2 regions of the Rhizobium sp. 'Codium 1' genome follow, and region 1 is predicted to be linked to the other one. Evidence: riboswitches for the same ligand, from Rfam matches in the RefSeq annotation. Region 1 holds a riboswitch; the other holds the start of a gene.
The links. Region 1 has a riboswitch for thiamine pyrophosphate ahead of thiB (thiamine ABC transporter substrate binding subunit). Riboswitches for the same ligand answer to the same signal wherever they lie in the genome.
Positions count from the first base shown of each region.

Region 1 (7,000 bases):
AGAAGGTCACATTGATTTCCTGGAGACGCAGCTCGAGCTTCTCTCCAAGATCGGCGAAGAGAAATACGGCCAGCTCAACGCAGATTCGGCCGACTCCGCCGAATAATCTGCAGTTGCAGCCAATGACTGAGGCCCCGTCCTGAACGGACACCCGAAAACTGGACCTCCAATTTCGGGAAGCCGTTCACGCGGGGCTTCATTTTGTTCCGAGGTCCTGATGACCTGGCCGCGCCCGCGATCCTCGCCGGGGATCAGCGGTCCCGCCGTGCCATGAACGCCAGTCGCTCGAAAAGATGCACGTCCTGCTCATTCTTCAATAACGCGCCGTGCAGCTTGGGAAGGGCGCTTTTCGATTCGCCGCGCAGGTCGGCCGGATCGACATCCTCGGCGACCAGAAGCCGGATCCAGTCGAGCGCTTCCGATGTCGACGGCTTTTTCCGAAGACCTGGCGTTTCGCGGATCTCGTAGAACTGGGTCAACGCGTTGCGAAGCAGTGTCTTCTTGATACCGGGATAATGGACCTCGACGATCCGTTCCAGCGTCTCTGGATCGGGGAACCGGATGTAATGAAAGAAGCAGCGGCGCAGGAAGGCGTCTGGCAGCTCCTTCTCGTTGTTCGAGGTGATGATCACGATCGGTCGCACCCGGGCCATGACCGTTTCACCGGTCTCGTAGACATGAAACTCCATCCGGTCGAGTTCCTGCAGCAGGTCGTTGGGGAATTCAATGTCAGCCTTGTCGATCTCGTCAATCAGCAAAACGCATTTCCGCGCAGCGACAAAAGCCTGCCACAGCTTGCCTTTGCGAATGTAGTTATTGACGTCGTTGACGCGGGCATCACCGAGCTGGCTGTCGCGCAGGCGCGATACGGCGTCATACTCGTAGAGCCCCTGCTGCGCCTTTGTCGTCGACTTGACGTTCCATTCCAGCATGTCGAGGCCGAGAGCGGTCGCAACCTGACGGGCAAGCTCGGTCTTGCCGGTGCCTGGCTCCCCTTTGACCAGCAACGGCCGCTCCAGCCGGATCGCGGCATTGACCGCAATCATCAGGTCCTTGTCGGCAACGTAGTCGGCGGTTCCCTGAAACTGCATCTTGCATGAGCCTCTTTCATTCATGGGCGCAACCTAATGACGAGCCTCAAGGGGTGCAAGCGCGGTCACGGCTTTCACCCTATTCACCAGATAAAGCTTGTGTTTTGGCGCCAATCTGGCAGGCTGTTTTCCACGAACGCTGATGCGTGTCCGTCTGCAAGCGCCCCATCCCCCAAGGACGGAATTTCAGGCACCGGACATCACCGACCTTCTCCACGACCCCATTATCACCGTCCGGACAAACGTGTTCGGCGGCCAAGACCCGCACAATGGCGGGCCCCATGAACGGAAGGACTAAAGTCCGACCCGCCGGTCATCTGGGCGCCTGCCACGACCGCAGCCTCCCCGCTGCAGGAGATACCCATGAGCAGACACATCTATTCCATCGGCGACACAGTGGTTCTGAAGGACGGCCCCGTCCGTCTTGCCCGCAGCAATGGCGCCTGCAAGGTACTGGCGACCTTGCCCGAGACAGGCGGAAGCCGCCAGTACCGGGTCCGCTTTGAAAGCGAGAGCTTCGATCGTTGCATCGCCGAAACCGACATTGATACCAGCCGCAGCAAGGCCTCCGCCCGGGCAATGGCTCCTGCAAACACCCCGAAAAAGGAAAACACATCATGGCTAAAGGCCAACAGCGTTCGAACCGCGAAGTAAGGAAGCCGAAGCAGGACAAGTCCAAGCCGTCCGCGGCCCCGGTTTCGACCTTCACGACCCAGATCAAGAATGCAGAGTCAGCTGCCCCCAAGAAGCGCTGAGAAGACAAGACCCGGACCCCTCGCAGAGGTCTGTCCGGGCGACTCTCTCCCGCCAGTGCGGGCGCCTTCCCCTCAGCATTGACCTTTCCCTTTTGGGCAGAGATGCGCTATGGGCTGGCCATGACTTTGACCTCTTTCACCCTATTGCTCGGCGGCAGCCTGGCCGTCACGGACCGCCTGCGGGCGCTGACCAAGGGAAGCCGCGTGATCGCGGCCGATGGCGGCATGCGCCATGCGACGAAACTCGGTGTGACACCCGAGCTATGGGTCGGCGATTTTGACAGCAGCGACACCACTCTGATCGAGCGCTTTCCTAACGTCGAACGGCGAACCTACCCCGCCGCCAAGGCCGTCACAGACGGTGAAATCGCAGTCGCCGAAGCAATCGCACGCGGCGCCACCCGGCTGATTTTCGCCGGCGCTCTCGGAGGCGAGCGGTCCGACCATGCACTGCAGCACTACCTGAACGCGCTCGGCCTGGTCGAAGACGGCTACGAGGTCGTACTCACCTCAGGCGAGGAAGAGGCCTATCCCTTTGTCGAACAGAGCGAACTCGCGCTCGAATTGCCCAAGGGTGCGCTTTTCTCCGTGCTCGGCTTCACCATGCTCGAAGGCCTGACAATCCGCAATGCGCGCTATCCGCTCCAGGATTTCCGGTTGCCCTTCGGCTCGTCGCGCACGATTTCCAACATCGCTGAGGGCCCGATCTCGGTCTCCCTTTCCCGTGGCCGGGCCATGCTGCTCGCCCGCCCTTACGATCTTTCCGGAGCCTGAAACCTTGGCGCCTCCCATTCTCAAACTCGATGACATCCAGCTTTCTTTCGGTGGTACGCCGCTGCTCGCCGGCGCGGGCCTTCAGGTCGAACCGGGAGACCGGATCTGCCTCGTCGGCCGCAACGGCTCCGGCAAATCGACACTCATGAAGATCGCCGCCGGAATTGTCGAAGCGCAGTCCGGCGAGGTTTTCCGCCATCCGTCCTCGACGATCCGCTATCTGGAGCAGGCACCGGATTTCGACGGCTATTCCAGCGTTCAGGCCTATGCCGAGGCGGGGCTCGGACCGGGCGATGATCCCTATCGTGTCACCTATCTGCTCGAACACCTCGGCCTCACCGGCCAGGAAGACCCACAGCAACTCTCAGGCGGCGAGGCACGCCGCGCAGCACTCGCCCGGGTCCTGGCGCCGGAGCCGGACATCCTGATGCTCGACGAGCCGACCAACCATCTCGATCTGCCGACGATCGAATGGCTGGAAGGGGAACTGTCGAAGAGCCGCAGCGCACTTGTTCTCATCTCCCACGACCGACGCTTCCTGGAAAAGATCTCGACCGCCACCGTCTGGCTTGATCGTGGCCTGTCACGCCGGCTGAACCGCGGCTTTGCTCATTTCGAGGAGTGGCGCGACCAAGTCCTCGAAGAGGAAGAGATCGAGCAGCACAAGCTCGGTCGCCAGATCGAGCGGGAGGAGCACTGGCTGCGTTATGGCGTGACCGCGCGTCGCAAGCGCAACATGCGCCGCCTCGGCAACCTGCAGACGTTGAGGGCCAATTACCGCGGCCACAAGCGACCGCAGGGAACAATTCAGGCGTCCGCGACAGAAGGCAAGGAAAGCGGCAAGCTCGTCATCGAGGCCGACAAGATCACCAAGACCTATGGTGACCGTGCCATCGTCGCACCGTTTTCGATCCGCGTGCATCGTGGCGACTGCATCGGTCTGATCGGACCCAATGGTGCAGGCAAGACGACACTGCTCAAGATGCTGACGGGCCAGCTGGCACCAGATGAAGGTGTCGTGAAACTCGGCACCAATCTCGAGATCGCCGTGCTCGACCAGAAGCGTGAGGACCTCAATCCGGAGGATACACTCTCCCACTATCTGACCGACGGCCGCGGGGAGAATCTGCTGGTCAATGGCGAACAGAAGCACGTCACCGGCTACATGAAGGACTTCCTCTTCCAGCCGGAACAGGCTCGCACCCCGATCCGCAACCTGTCAGGCGGCGAACGTGCGCGCCTGATGCTGGCGCGCATCATGGCCAAGCCTTCGAACCTGCTCATTCTCGATGAACCCACCAACGATCTCGACATCGAGACACTCGATCTGCTGCAGGAAATCGTTGCTGGCTATTCCGGCACCGTCATCCTTGTCAGCCATGACCGCGACTTCCTCGATCGCACGGTCACCTCGACGATTGCGCCGGCAAATCCGGATGCGCCCGATGGCCGCTGGATCGAATATGCCGGTGGCTATTCCGATATGCTCGCCCAGCGCAAGGGCGTCGAGGACGAGCGCAAGCGGGTGGAAAAGGCCGAGAAAGCAAAGGCGCAGGAAGCATCGGGCGGCAAGCCCGCAGACTCAGGCTCGAAGGGTAAGGGCAAGCTCTCCTTCAAACAGAAATTTGCGCTCGAAAACCTACCCAAGGAAATGGAAAAGGCGGAGAAAGAAATCGCCGCACGCGAAGCGAAGATGGCTGATCCCAACCTCTTCACCAAGGATCCGGCAAGCTTCAACAAGCTCGCCGCCGAAATGGAAAAGCTGCGCGCCGACATCACCCGCATGGAAGAGGAATGGCTGGAACTCGAAATGCTGCGTGAGGAACTGGAGGGCTGAAGGCCTCAATTCCTCGCCATCATCCGACGCTTGGCGTCTCCCAACATCAAGGCCGCGGCGACTGAATGTTCGCACCTTGCGCTCAAAGTCCCAGCGCGCTATCTCAAGTCTGCTCTAACGGGGTGCCTTCCGGTTTTCGTAACCGGAATGCTGAGAGGCTTCATGCCAACCCGCGGAACCTGATCCGGTTAAGACCGGCGGAGGGATTAGACGCGACGATTTCAGGCGCCCTATCCCGACAGCAATGATGATTGAGGAGGAGGGCGCTATGCGACCCAGGACTGTTTCCATGCTTATCGGCGGCCTTTCGACCGCCATTCTCGGCTTCGTTTTGCCGGCCGCAGCTGCCGAAAAGACGCTCACCGTCTACACCTATGAGAGCTTCGTCTCCGAATGGGGCCCCGGCCCCAAGGTCAAGGAAGCCTTCGAGAAGACCTGTGACTGCACGGTCACTTTCGTCGGCGTTGCCGATGGCGTCGCGCTCCTCACCCGGCTCAAGCTGGAAGGTGAGACATCCAAGGCCGATGTCGTGCTCGGGCTCGATACCAACCTTGTCGAGGAAGCCAAGCAGACCGGCCTGTTTGAACAACACAGCGTCGATGCCGCCGCGGTGAAGGTGCCTGGCGGCTTCAGCGACGATGTCTTCCTGCCGTATGACTACGGCCATTTCGCCGTGATCTACGACACGGAAGCGATCAAGACACCGCCGAAAAGCCTGAAGGAACTGGTTGAGGGCGATCCGTCGCAGAAGATCGTCATTCAGGATCCGCGCACCTCGACGCCGGGCCTCGGCCTGCTGCTCTGGGTGAAGTCGGTCTATGGCGACAAGGCACCGGAAGCCTGGGCAAAGCTCAAGGACCGCGTGCTCACCGTCACGCCCGGCTGGTCGGAAGCCTATGGCCTGTTCACCAAGGGTGAGGCGCCGATGGTGCTCTCCTACACCACCTCGCCGGCTTATCACATGGTCGCCGAAGAAACCGACCGCTACCAGGCGGCGGAATTCTCCGAGGGCCATTACATCCAGATCGAAGTCGCCGGCCTCCTGAAAAATGCGCCGGAGAAGGAACTGGCCCGCCAGTTTCTTGCCTTCATGCTTGAGCCCGGATTTCAGGACACGATCCCGACCAACAACTGGATGATGCCGGTCGCGTCGACGTCGGAACCTCTGCCGGAAGCCTTTGGCAAGCTGGTCCAGCCGAAGACGACCTTTCTGATGGCACCCCCCGAAGTCGCGGCCAACAGACAGGCCTGGATCGACGAATGGCTCAAAGCGATGACGCTGAAATAGTTTCGTATGATCCGCCCGATTTACCAGTCACGGCGACAGAGGCTGCCCGCGCTTGCGGGTGGCCTTTTCGTTCTGATGGTCGTGACGGCTTTCGTCGGCATCGCGCTGACGGCCCTCCTCGCGGGACGATTGTCGGGCGGTCTTCTCTCCGCCTTCGCTGATCCCGTCATCCGATCGGTTCTATCCTTTACGCTCTGGCAGGCCTTCCTCTCCACGCTTCTTTCCGTGGGCTTGGCCCTGCCGGTCGCCAGTGCACTCGCCAGACAGCCGGCTTTCCCAGGTCGCATCTGGCTGATCCGGCTGATGGCCGTGCCGATGGGATTGCCAGTCCTGATCGGCGCGCTCGGGCTGATTGGCATCTTCGGCAGAAGCGGCATCGTCAACGATACGCTGACAGGACTTGGCCTCGACCAGCCAATCTCGATCTACGGACTGACCGGCATCCTCGTCGCCCATGTCTTCTTCAACCTGCCGCTGGCAACCCGCCTGATGCTGTCAGCCCTCGAGCGGGTGCCGGCGGAATACTGGCGCATGTCGGCAAGCCTCGGATTTTCGCCGTTTTCCACCTTCCGCTTCATCGAGTGGCCGGTTCTGGCCCGTGTGATCCCCGGAGCAGCAGGTCTGATCTTCATGCTCTGTGTAACGAGTTTCACGTTGGTGCTGATCTTCGGTGGTGGCCCTGCGGCGACGACCATTGAAGTTGCCATCTACCAGGCGCTGCGCTTCGACTTCAATCCGGAGCGCGCCGTGTCCCTGGCGCTCCTGCAAATCACGGTGACAGGCCTGATCCTCGCTGGCCTGAGTCTCCTGCCGGCAGCACCTGATACCGGTGTTACCAGCGGTCGACACTTCCCACGCTTCGACGGACGGCGTCCGCTTGTCCGCCTCACCGACGGGCTGCTCCTGTTGTTTGCCACGCTTTTCCTCATCCTGCCGCTCGGCCAGGTGGTCGTCTCCGGCCTCCAGGCTGATCTCGGTCGACTTCTCTCCCAGGCGGCCTTTCAACAGGCATCCTTCACCAGTCTGGGTGTGGCTCTCTCTGCCGGGCTGCTTGCCACTCTGCTTGCCTATGGCGTGATCGCAGCTCGCGCCGACATCGCGACGGCTCGCGCACAAAATGCCGGCAACCGCGTCTTCTCGCTTGCGCTCGCCGCGGTCTCCTCGCTGGTCTTGCTCGTCCCCACCAGCGTCCTCGCCACTGGCTGGTTCCTGGCTTTAAGACCTCGGGGCGAGGTCGCGACCTTCGCACCCTTCA
Region 1 covers NZ_JAJGPW010000003.1:296,149-303,148, forward strand. The annotation lists gene bfr (bacterioferritin) at 1-106, shown strand, start outside; gene LJE98_RS10840 (AAA family ATPase) at 252-1,091, opposite strand; gene LJE98_RS10845 (cold-shock protein) at 1,455-1,745, shown strand; gene LJE98_RS10850 (thiamine diphosphokinase) at 1,967-2,620, shown strand; gene LJE98_RS10855 (ABC-F family ATP-binding cassette domain-containing protein) at 2,625-4,457, shown strand; TPP riboswitch at 4,566-4,680, shown strand; gene thiB (thiamine ABC transporter substrate binding subunit) at 4,747-5,745, shown strand; gene thiP (thiamine/thiamine pyrophosphate ABC transporter permease) at 5,752-7,000, shown strand, end outside.

Region 2 (7,000 bases), on a different contig from region 1:
CCAAACTCGAGCGCAAGGGTGCCGACCTGATCGTCGCCAATGATGTCTCCCCCGAGACCGGCGTGATGGGTGGCGACCGTAACCGGGTTCGCCTGATTTCGCATGACGGAGTCGAGGCATGGCCCGATCTCACCAAGAGCGAAGTGGCCGAGCGACTGGCGATGTGGATCGCCACCCAGATCGGGGGAACCGGCGCATGAGTCTTTTCGACCGGGACGGATTCGAGGCGCTCGTGCGGAGCCTGCCAGGAACCAGTCTTGTCGACCAGTGGGACGCCCGAGTGGCCAAGGTGGGCGACAAGGTCTTCACACTGCTGACCGATGCCGAACGGCGGATCTGCTTCAAGGTAAGCGAGGAAAGTTTCGAGATCCTGACGGCACTCGGTGGCGTGGCGCAGGCCCCCTACTTCGCCAAGCGCAAATGGGTGACGGTCGATCCGGAGACGGAACTCGCTGCAGCAGAGATAGCAGAGTACATCCGCCGCTCGCATCGCTTGGTGGCCGGTGGCCTGACCAGGAAGCTGCGGGCAGAACTGGGGATCCCAGCTTGACGGGAGAAGTTAGCCGGCCATAGCGGGCTGGCGTACCTGATCGAGCCTGATGCGTTCGACCTGCGGCTTGAACTCAGCGGCATCCAGCCCGTTCCCATTGAGGATCACGGCACTGCCGGCCGTGATTTCCACCCAGGTGTCCGTCTCGTCGTTCAGGGGTTCCGAGACGAGGCAGTAGCTTCCCTTCGGCCCCATGGGGGCGGCATAGAGCGTGGGGGCGTGCTCGTCGGTGGAGTAGCGAACCGCATAGAGCGTCTCGCCGTCGGAAAAAGCCGCCGTCAGGCGAATCCTGGCCTCGCCGGTCAAATGCAGGCTGATCTGTTCGACGAAGCCGACGGCCTCGCTCATGGCGGCGATCGGGCGCTCCCGCAGACCAAACTGCAGGGCGAGCAGGAAGAGGAGTTCGCTGTCGGTGGTACCGACGCGGGCGTGGAAATGTTCGTCGTCCAGCATGCCTTCCATGGGGCGGCGGATGCGATCGAAATTGTCGATCTGGCCATTGTGCATGAAGGACCAGTTTCCATGCACGAAGGGATGGCAATTGTCGCGACGCGTCGCGCCATGGGTCGCGGCACGCACATGGGCAAGAAAGAGCGGCGAACGGATCTGGCGGGCAAGGCTCTTCAGATTGCAGTCGGACCAGGCGGGGAGAACATCGCGGAACCGGCCGGGCTCGGGGCGATCACCATACCAGGCGATGCCGAAACCATCGGCATTGGTCGCAGTTTTCGCGCGTGTTGCGCAATGGGATTGCTCGATCAGGGAATGAGCGGGCGAGGTGACGAGCTCCTCCAGGAAGATCGGAACTCCGCGATAGGCTGCCCAGCGACACATATGTCCTTACAACTCCCAATCCGCCGAACCACCGACGACTTTCATCCAGTCTTGGCTCGAATGGCTAACGATTTGCAAACGTCACTGCTTTCATGACAGATATTTATCCGGGCCGGCAATGGCTTTCCGCAGTGCAACACGAGCAAAAGTGAACACTGCGTTGCTTTTGGCGCTCCTCCGCAGCCTCCTTCGATCGTCTATATTGGCTGCAACCGAAGCCTTTCGTTCCGAGGAGATCCCCGATGTCCATACGTCCCGTCAAACATGAGAGCCGCGCCACGCCGACCATGGAAGGCGCCGGCGTCAAGCTGCACCGCGTCTTCGGATTCGGCGATCCTGACATGACCGATCCGTTCCTGATGATGGACGACTTCCGCAACGACACGCCGAGCGATTATGTCCGCGGCTTTCCGTGGCATCCGCATCGCGGCATCGAGACGATCACCTATGTGCTTGCCGGGACCGTCGAACATGGCGATAGCCTGGGCAATCAAGGTATGCTGGGCGCCGGTGACCTGCAGTGGATGACGGCCGGTAGCGGGATCCTGCACCAGGAAATGCCAAAGGGCGATTTCGCCGGCCGCATGCACGGTTTCCAGCTCTGGGCCAACCTGCCCTCGTCGCTGAAGATGACGAAGCCGCGCTATCAGGACATCAAGTCAGCCGACATTCCGGTCGTCGTGGACGATGACGGGACTTCGGTCCGTGTCATCTCCGGCGAATTCTGGGGCAAGAACGGCCCGGTCGACGGGATTGCCGCCGAACCGGTCTATCTCGACATTTCGGTGCCGCCGGGCAAGCGCAAGTCCTTCCCGGTCGATACCTATCGCTCGGCATTTGCCTATATCTTCGCCGGCTCCGGGTCGTTCCGCGATGCGTCGACGCCCTTCGGCGTCAAGGTCGAGAAGGAGTATCTAGGCGAAGAGCTGAATATCCGCGACCTCTCCGGAAACCGTACGCTCGTCGTCTTCGACACCGGCGACGAGATTATCGTGCAGGCGGGCGAGCAGGGTATCCGTTTCCTTCTCGTGACAGGCAAGCCGATCAAGGAGCCCGTCGCCTGGCACGGGCCGATCGTGATGAACACCCACGAAGAGCTGATGCAGGCGATGAAGGAGCTGCAGAACGGAACCTTTATCAAGGCCGAGCATTAAACCCCGCAGTCAAGTTCACCTTGCCCGGCGGCACTCCACCGCCGGGCCTTCTTTTTTTGTAGATCCCGTCTCCCAGCCATCAACTCTGCCCCGAGACCTCCCACAGGGCGTGGAAATGGTGGACCGGGCCATGCCCCGAACCGACGGACAGTTGACCCGAAGTCCGGACCGCGTCTCCGAGCCAGGCCTTGGCGAGCCTCACAGCCTCCGGTGTTTCGAGGCCCTTCGCCAGTTCGGCGGCCAGGGCGCTCGACAGGGAACAGCCCGTGCCATGGGTGTTGCGCGTAGGGATGCGATTGGCCTCAAACCACGTCACGGTTCCCCCGGCCACCAACACGTCGGGGCTTTCCTGGCCCGGCAGATGACCACCCTTGACGAGGGCGGCCTCCGGGCCAAGGCCCGTCAGCCTGATGGCCTGGGACTCCACGATCCGCCGGTCGCAGGCTTCGGGGTCGCCGAGCAGAGCCGCGGCCTCCGGCAGGTTGGGCGTGAGCAGTGTGGCCAGCGGCAGGAGCTCGTTCGTCAGCGCGTCGATCGCCTCCGGGTCGAGCAGAGCGGCCCCTCCCTTGGCGATCATGACGGGATCGAGCACGATGGGGATGCCGCGATGAGGCCTCAGCATATCGGCGACCGCGCGCGCGATGCCGGAGTTGGCAATCATGCCGATCTTCACCGCATCGACGCGAATATCGGCAAAGACCATGCGGATCTGCTCTGCCACGAAGCCGGGATCGAGCGGCATGACGGCCGAGACCCCTCTCGTATTCTGGGCGGTCAGCGCGGTGATGACGGCCATGCCGTAGCAACCGCGCGCGGAGAAGGCCTTGAGGTCCGCCTGGATGCCGGCACCCCCGGAGGGGTCGGAGCCGGCAATGGTGAGCACGTTGCGGATGGGGGACGATGGCATCTCGGCTTCTCCTTTGCGGGTGGAGAAGCGACGGGCAGACGCAGAGAGCCCGCGGCACCCGAGCGACTCCCTCCGCCAGCATGATCTGGTTCAGGTTCAAAGGGTGCTTCTCAGCCCGGCTTTCGCCGGACGCCCCTGTCTCTCGAGGTCGAGACTAGGCGAGAGTGGTGTCTCTGTCACTCATCTCTCGCCGATTTAAGTGTTTGCAGGCTTGGCCCGGAGCAGCTAGGGGAGCCTCATCGCGCATTGGACCAGAGGAGCCACGCCTTGCATCATTCCCCCGACAGGCTTTTCGACCGCTCCTATGACGCTTTTCTCTTCGACATGGACGGGACGCTGCTCAACTCCATCGCCGCTGCCGAACGGGTCTGGAGCCGCTGGGCGCTGAGGCATGGTCTCGATCTCGAGACCTTCCTGCCCTTCATGCACGGCAAGCGTGGAATCGACACGATCAGCGCGCTGAACCTGCCCGGCATCGACGTGGTGCAGGAAGCTCTCGAGATCGAGCGCGGCGAAATCGAGGATCTCGACGGCGTTGTTCCCATTTCGGGTGCCGTCGCCTTTCTGAAAAGCCTGCCTGCGGAGCGCTGGGCAATCGTGACTTCGGCGCCTTCCGCTCTTGCGCGTGCCCGCATTGGTGCTGCCGGCCTGCCACAACCGCTGCAAATCGTGACGGCTGAGGATGTGAAGATCGGCAAACCCGATCCGGCCGGCTACCGCCTCGGCGCGCAGAAGCTTGGCGTCGATCCGTCCCGCTGCCTGGTCTTCGAGGATGTACTGGCTGGCGTCAGGGCCGGAGAAGCGGCAGGGGCCGATGTCGCCGTCGTCACGGCCACCCACGCCCAGCCGCTCGAGACATCACATCCGACCATTGAAAGCTATGAGCGCCTGCGGGTCGACTTCCAGCCACCGTCAGGGCTGCGGATCGCTTCGGCAATTTGACGGGTCGAGAGGCAGGTGGCGAGCCAGCGCCGCCACCCCCCGAGACAGATCACGCCGCCTTGACGGCGTGATACTCCTTGATGGCAACCATCTTGATCGCCGGGTAGCGTTCGGACTCGTAACGAAGCGAGAACTGGTCTTGCGCCATGAAGACCGGGTCGCCATCGAGATCGCGGCAGATGTCGCCACGGCGCTGGGTCATGAACTTTTCAAGATCATCCTTCTGTTCGGCCGAAATCCAGCGGCAGACGGAGAAGCGCGACATTTCGAAGGAGACCGGCAGGCCGTATTCGCCCTGAAGGCGCTCCTTCAGCACGTCGAGCTGCAGCGCGCCGACGACGCCGACGATGGCAGGCGAGCCGTCTTCCGGCGAGAAGAGCTGCACGACACCTTCTTCCGCCATCTGCTGCAGGGCTTCCTTCAGCTTCTTTGCCTTCATCGCATCTTCCAGACGGACACGGCGCAGGATTTCCGGCGAGAAGTTCGGCACGCCCTGGAACACGAGGTTTTCGCCTTCGGTCAGGGTATCACCGATGCGCAGCGTGCCGTGGTTCGGGATGCCGACGACATCACCGGCGTAAGCCGTATCGGCGAGCTGGCGCTGCGAGGCGAAGAAGAACTGCGGTGCCGTCAGGCCCATCTGCTTGCCGGTGCGGGCAAGGCGCGCCTTCATGCCGCGCTCCAGCTTGCCGGAGCAGATGCGGGCAAAGGCGATGCGGTCCCGGTGATTGGGATCCATATTGGCCTGGATCTTGAAGACGAAGGCCGTCATCTTGTCTTCGGCCGCGTGCACCGTTCTGACATCGGCGACCTGGTCGCGCGGCGGGGGCGCAAAGGCGCCCAGCGCGTTGATCAGGTCGCGCACGCCGAAATTCCGCAAGGCGGAGCCGAAGAAAACCGGCGTCATGTGACCTTCGAGGAAGGCCTTGTGATCGAAGGGCCGGCAGGCTTCCTGGGCCAGTTCCAGCTCGTCGACGAAGGTGGCGCGCTCGTTTTCCGGCAGGTTTTCGGCGACGTTCTTCGGGTTGTTGACCGCGAGCGCCTCGACCTGCTTGTCGGAGCCGCGGAAGGTGTTGTCGACCAGATTGTAGGAGCCACAGAAGCTTTTCGAACGACCGACGGGCCAGGTGATCGGGGCCGTGTCGAGCGCCAGCTTCTCTTCCACCTCGTCGAGGATCTCGAAGATGTCGCGGCTTTCGCGGTCCATCTTGTTGACGAAGGTGATGATCGGGATGTCGCGCATGCGGCAGACCTCGAACAGCTTCAAGGTTCGCGGCTCGATACCCTTGGCGGCATCGATGACCATGACGGCCGCATCGACGGCGGTCAGCGTGCGATAGGTGTCGTCGGCGAAGTCTTCGTGACCCGGTGTGTCGAGGATGTTGAAGACATTGCCGTCATATTCGAAAGTCATGACGGACGTGACGACCGAGATGCCGCGCTCGCGCTCGATCTTCATCCAGTCCGACCGGGTCTGGATGCGATCCTTCTTGGCCTTCACTTCACCGGCGAGCTGGATGGCGCCGCCGAACAGCAGCAGCTTTTCGGTGAGTGTCGTCTTACCCGCATCCGGGTGCGCGATAATAGCAAAGGTGCGGCGGCGGGAGACCGCCTCGGCGAGCGTTTCGGCCATGATCGTGAAGTTCCTTCTGGTCGGGCGGTTATCTAGCGTTTCACCGGCCAATATGCAATTGAGCGCGACAAACAAAGGAATCCTGCCCATGTCCGCCATCCGCTCCGACGTCCCAGGTCCCCTGCTCACGCTCAAGCGCCTGCCGCATGGCGAGGGGCTGGAGCTTCCCGCCTACGAGACGGCGGGGGCTGCCGGCATGGATCTGCGCGCGGCCGTCGATGACGGGGAACCACTCACGCTCGCGCCCGGCGCGAGGGCGCTGGTTCCAACAGGCTGGATCATGGAAATCCCGCACGGTTTCGAGGCGCAGATCCGGCCGCGCTCGGGGCTCGCCTTCAAGAACGGCGTCACCTGCCTCAACACGCCAGGCACCATCGACAGCGACTATCGCGGCGAGGTGAAGGTGCTCTTGATCAATCTCGGTGAGGCCGATTTCGTCATCACCCGCGGCATGCGGGTCGCGCAGATGGTGATCGCACCGGTGACGCAGGTCAGGCTGACTGAGGTAACCGAGACTTCGGAGACTGTGCGAGGTGCTGGTGGGTTTGGTTCGACGGGGGTGTGAGGGCGGCGTTTACCGCTGCGCTTCCGCCACCATGCGGATGGCGAGCGCGGCGAGCACGGTGCCCATCAACCAGCGCTGCACGACCATCCAGAGCGGCCGGCCCGCGAGGAAAAGCGCAATGGTGCCAGCGGTCAAAGCGATCAAACCATTGACCGAGACGCTGATGACGATCTGTGTGAAGCCGAGGCTCAGCGACTGAAGAAGCACGCTGCCCCGCGCTGGATCGACAAATTGCGGCAGCAGCGACACATAGAGGATCGCGACTTTCGGATTGAGCAGGCTTGTGACGAAGCCCATCAGAAAGAGCTTGCGCGGGCGGTCGACCGGCAGATCGCGGACCTGAAAGGGTGAGCGTCCGCCGGGGCGCAGGGCCTGCCAGGCCAGCCAGGCGAGATAAAGTGCGCCGCAGAGCTTC
Region 2 covers NZ_JAJGPW010000001.1:765,557-772,556, forward strand. The annotation lists gene coaBC (bifunctional phosphopantothenoylcysteine decarboxylase/phosphopantothenate--cysteine ligase CoaBC) at 1-200, shown strand, start outside; gene LJE98_RS03635 (MmcQ/YjbR family DNA-binding protein) at 197-550, shown strand; gene LJE98_RS03640 (class II glutamine amidotransferase) at 560-1,384, opposite strand; gene LJE98_RS03645 (pirin family protein) at 1,627-2,538, shown strand; gene thiD (bifunctional hydroxymethylpyrimidine kinase/phosphomethylpyrimidine kinase) at 2,618-3,445, opposite strand; TPP riboswitch at 3,496-3,592, opposite strand; gene LJE98_RS03655 (HAD-IA family hydrolase) at 3,713-4,387, shown strand; gene LJE98_RS03660 (peptide chain release factor 3) at 4,437-6,020, opposite strand; gene dut (dUTP diphosphatase) at 6,109-6,585, shown strand; gene LJE98_RS03670 (LysE family translocator) at 6,595-7,000, opposite strand, start outside.
Region 2: another riboswitch for thiamine pyrophosphate. It lies ahead of thiD (bifunctional hydroxymethylpyrimidine kinase/phosphomethylpyrimidine kinase); the one in region 1 lies ahead of thiB (thiamine ABC transporter substrate binding subunit).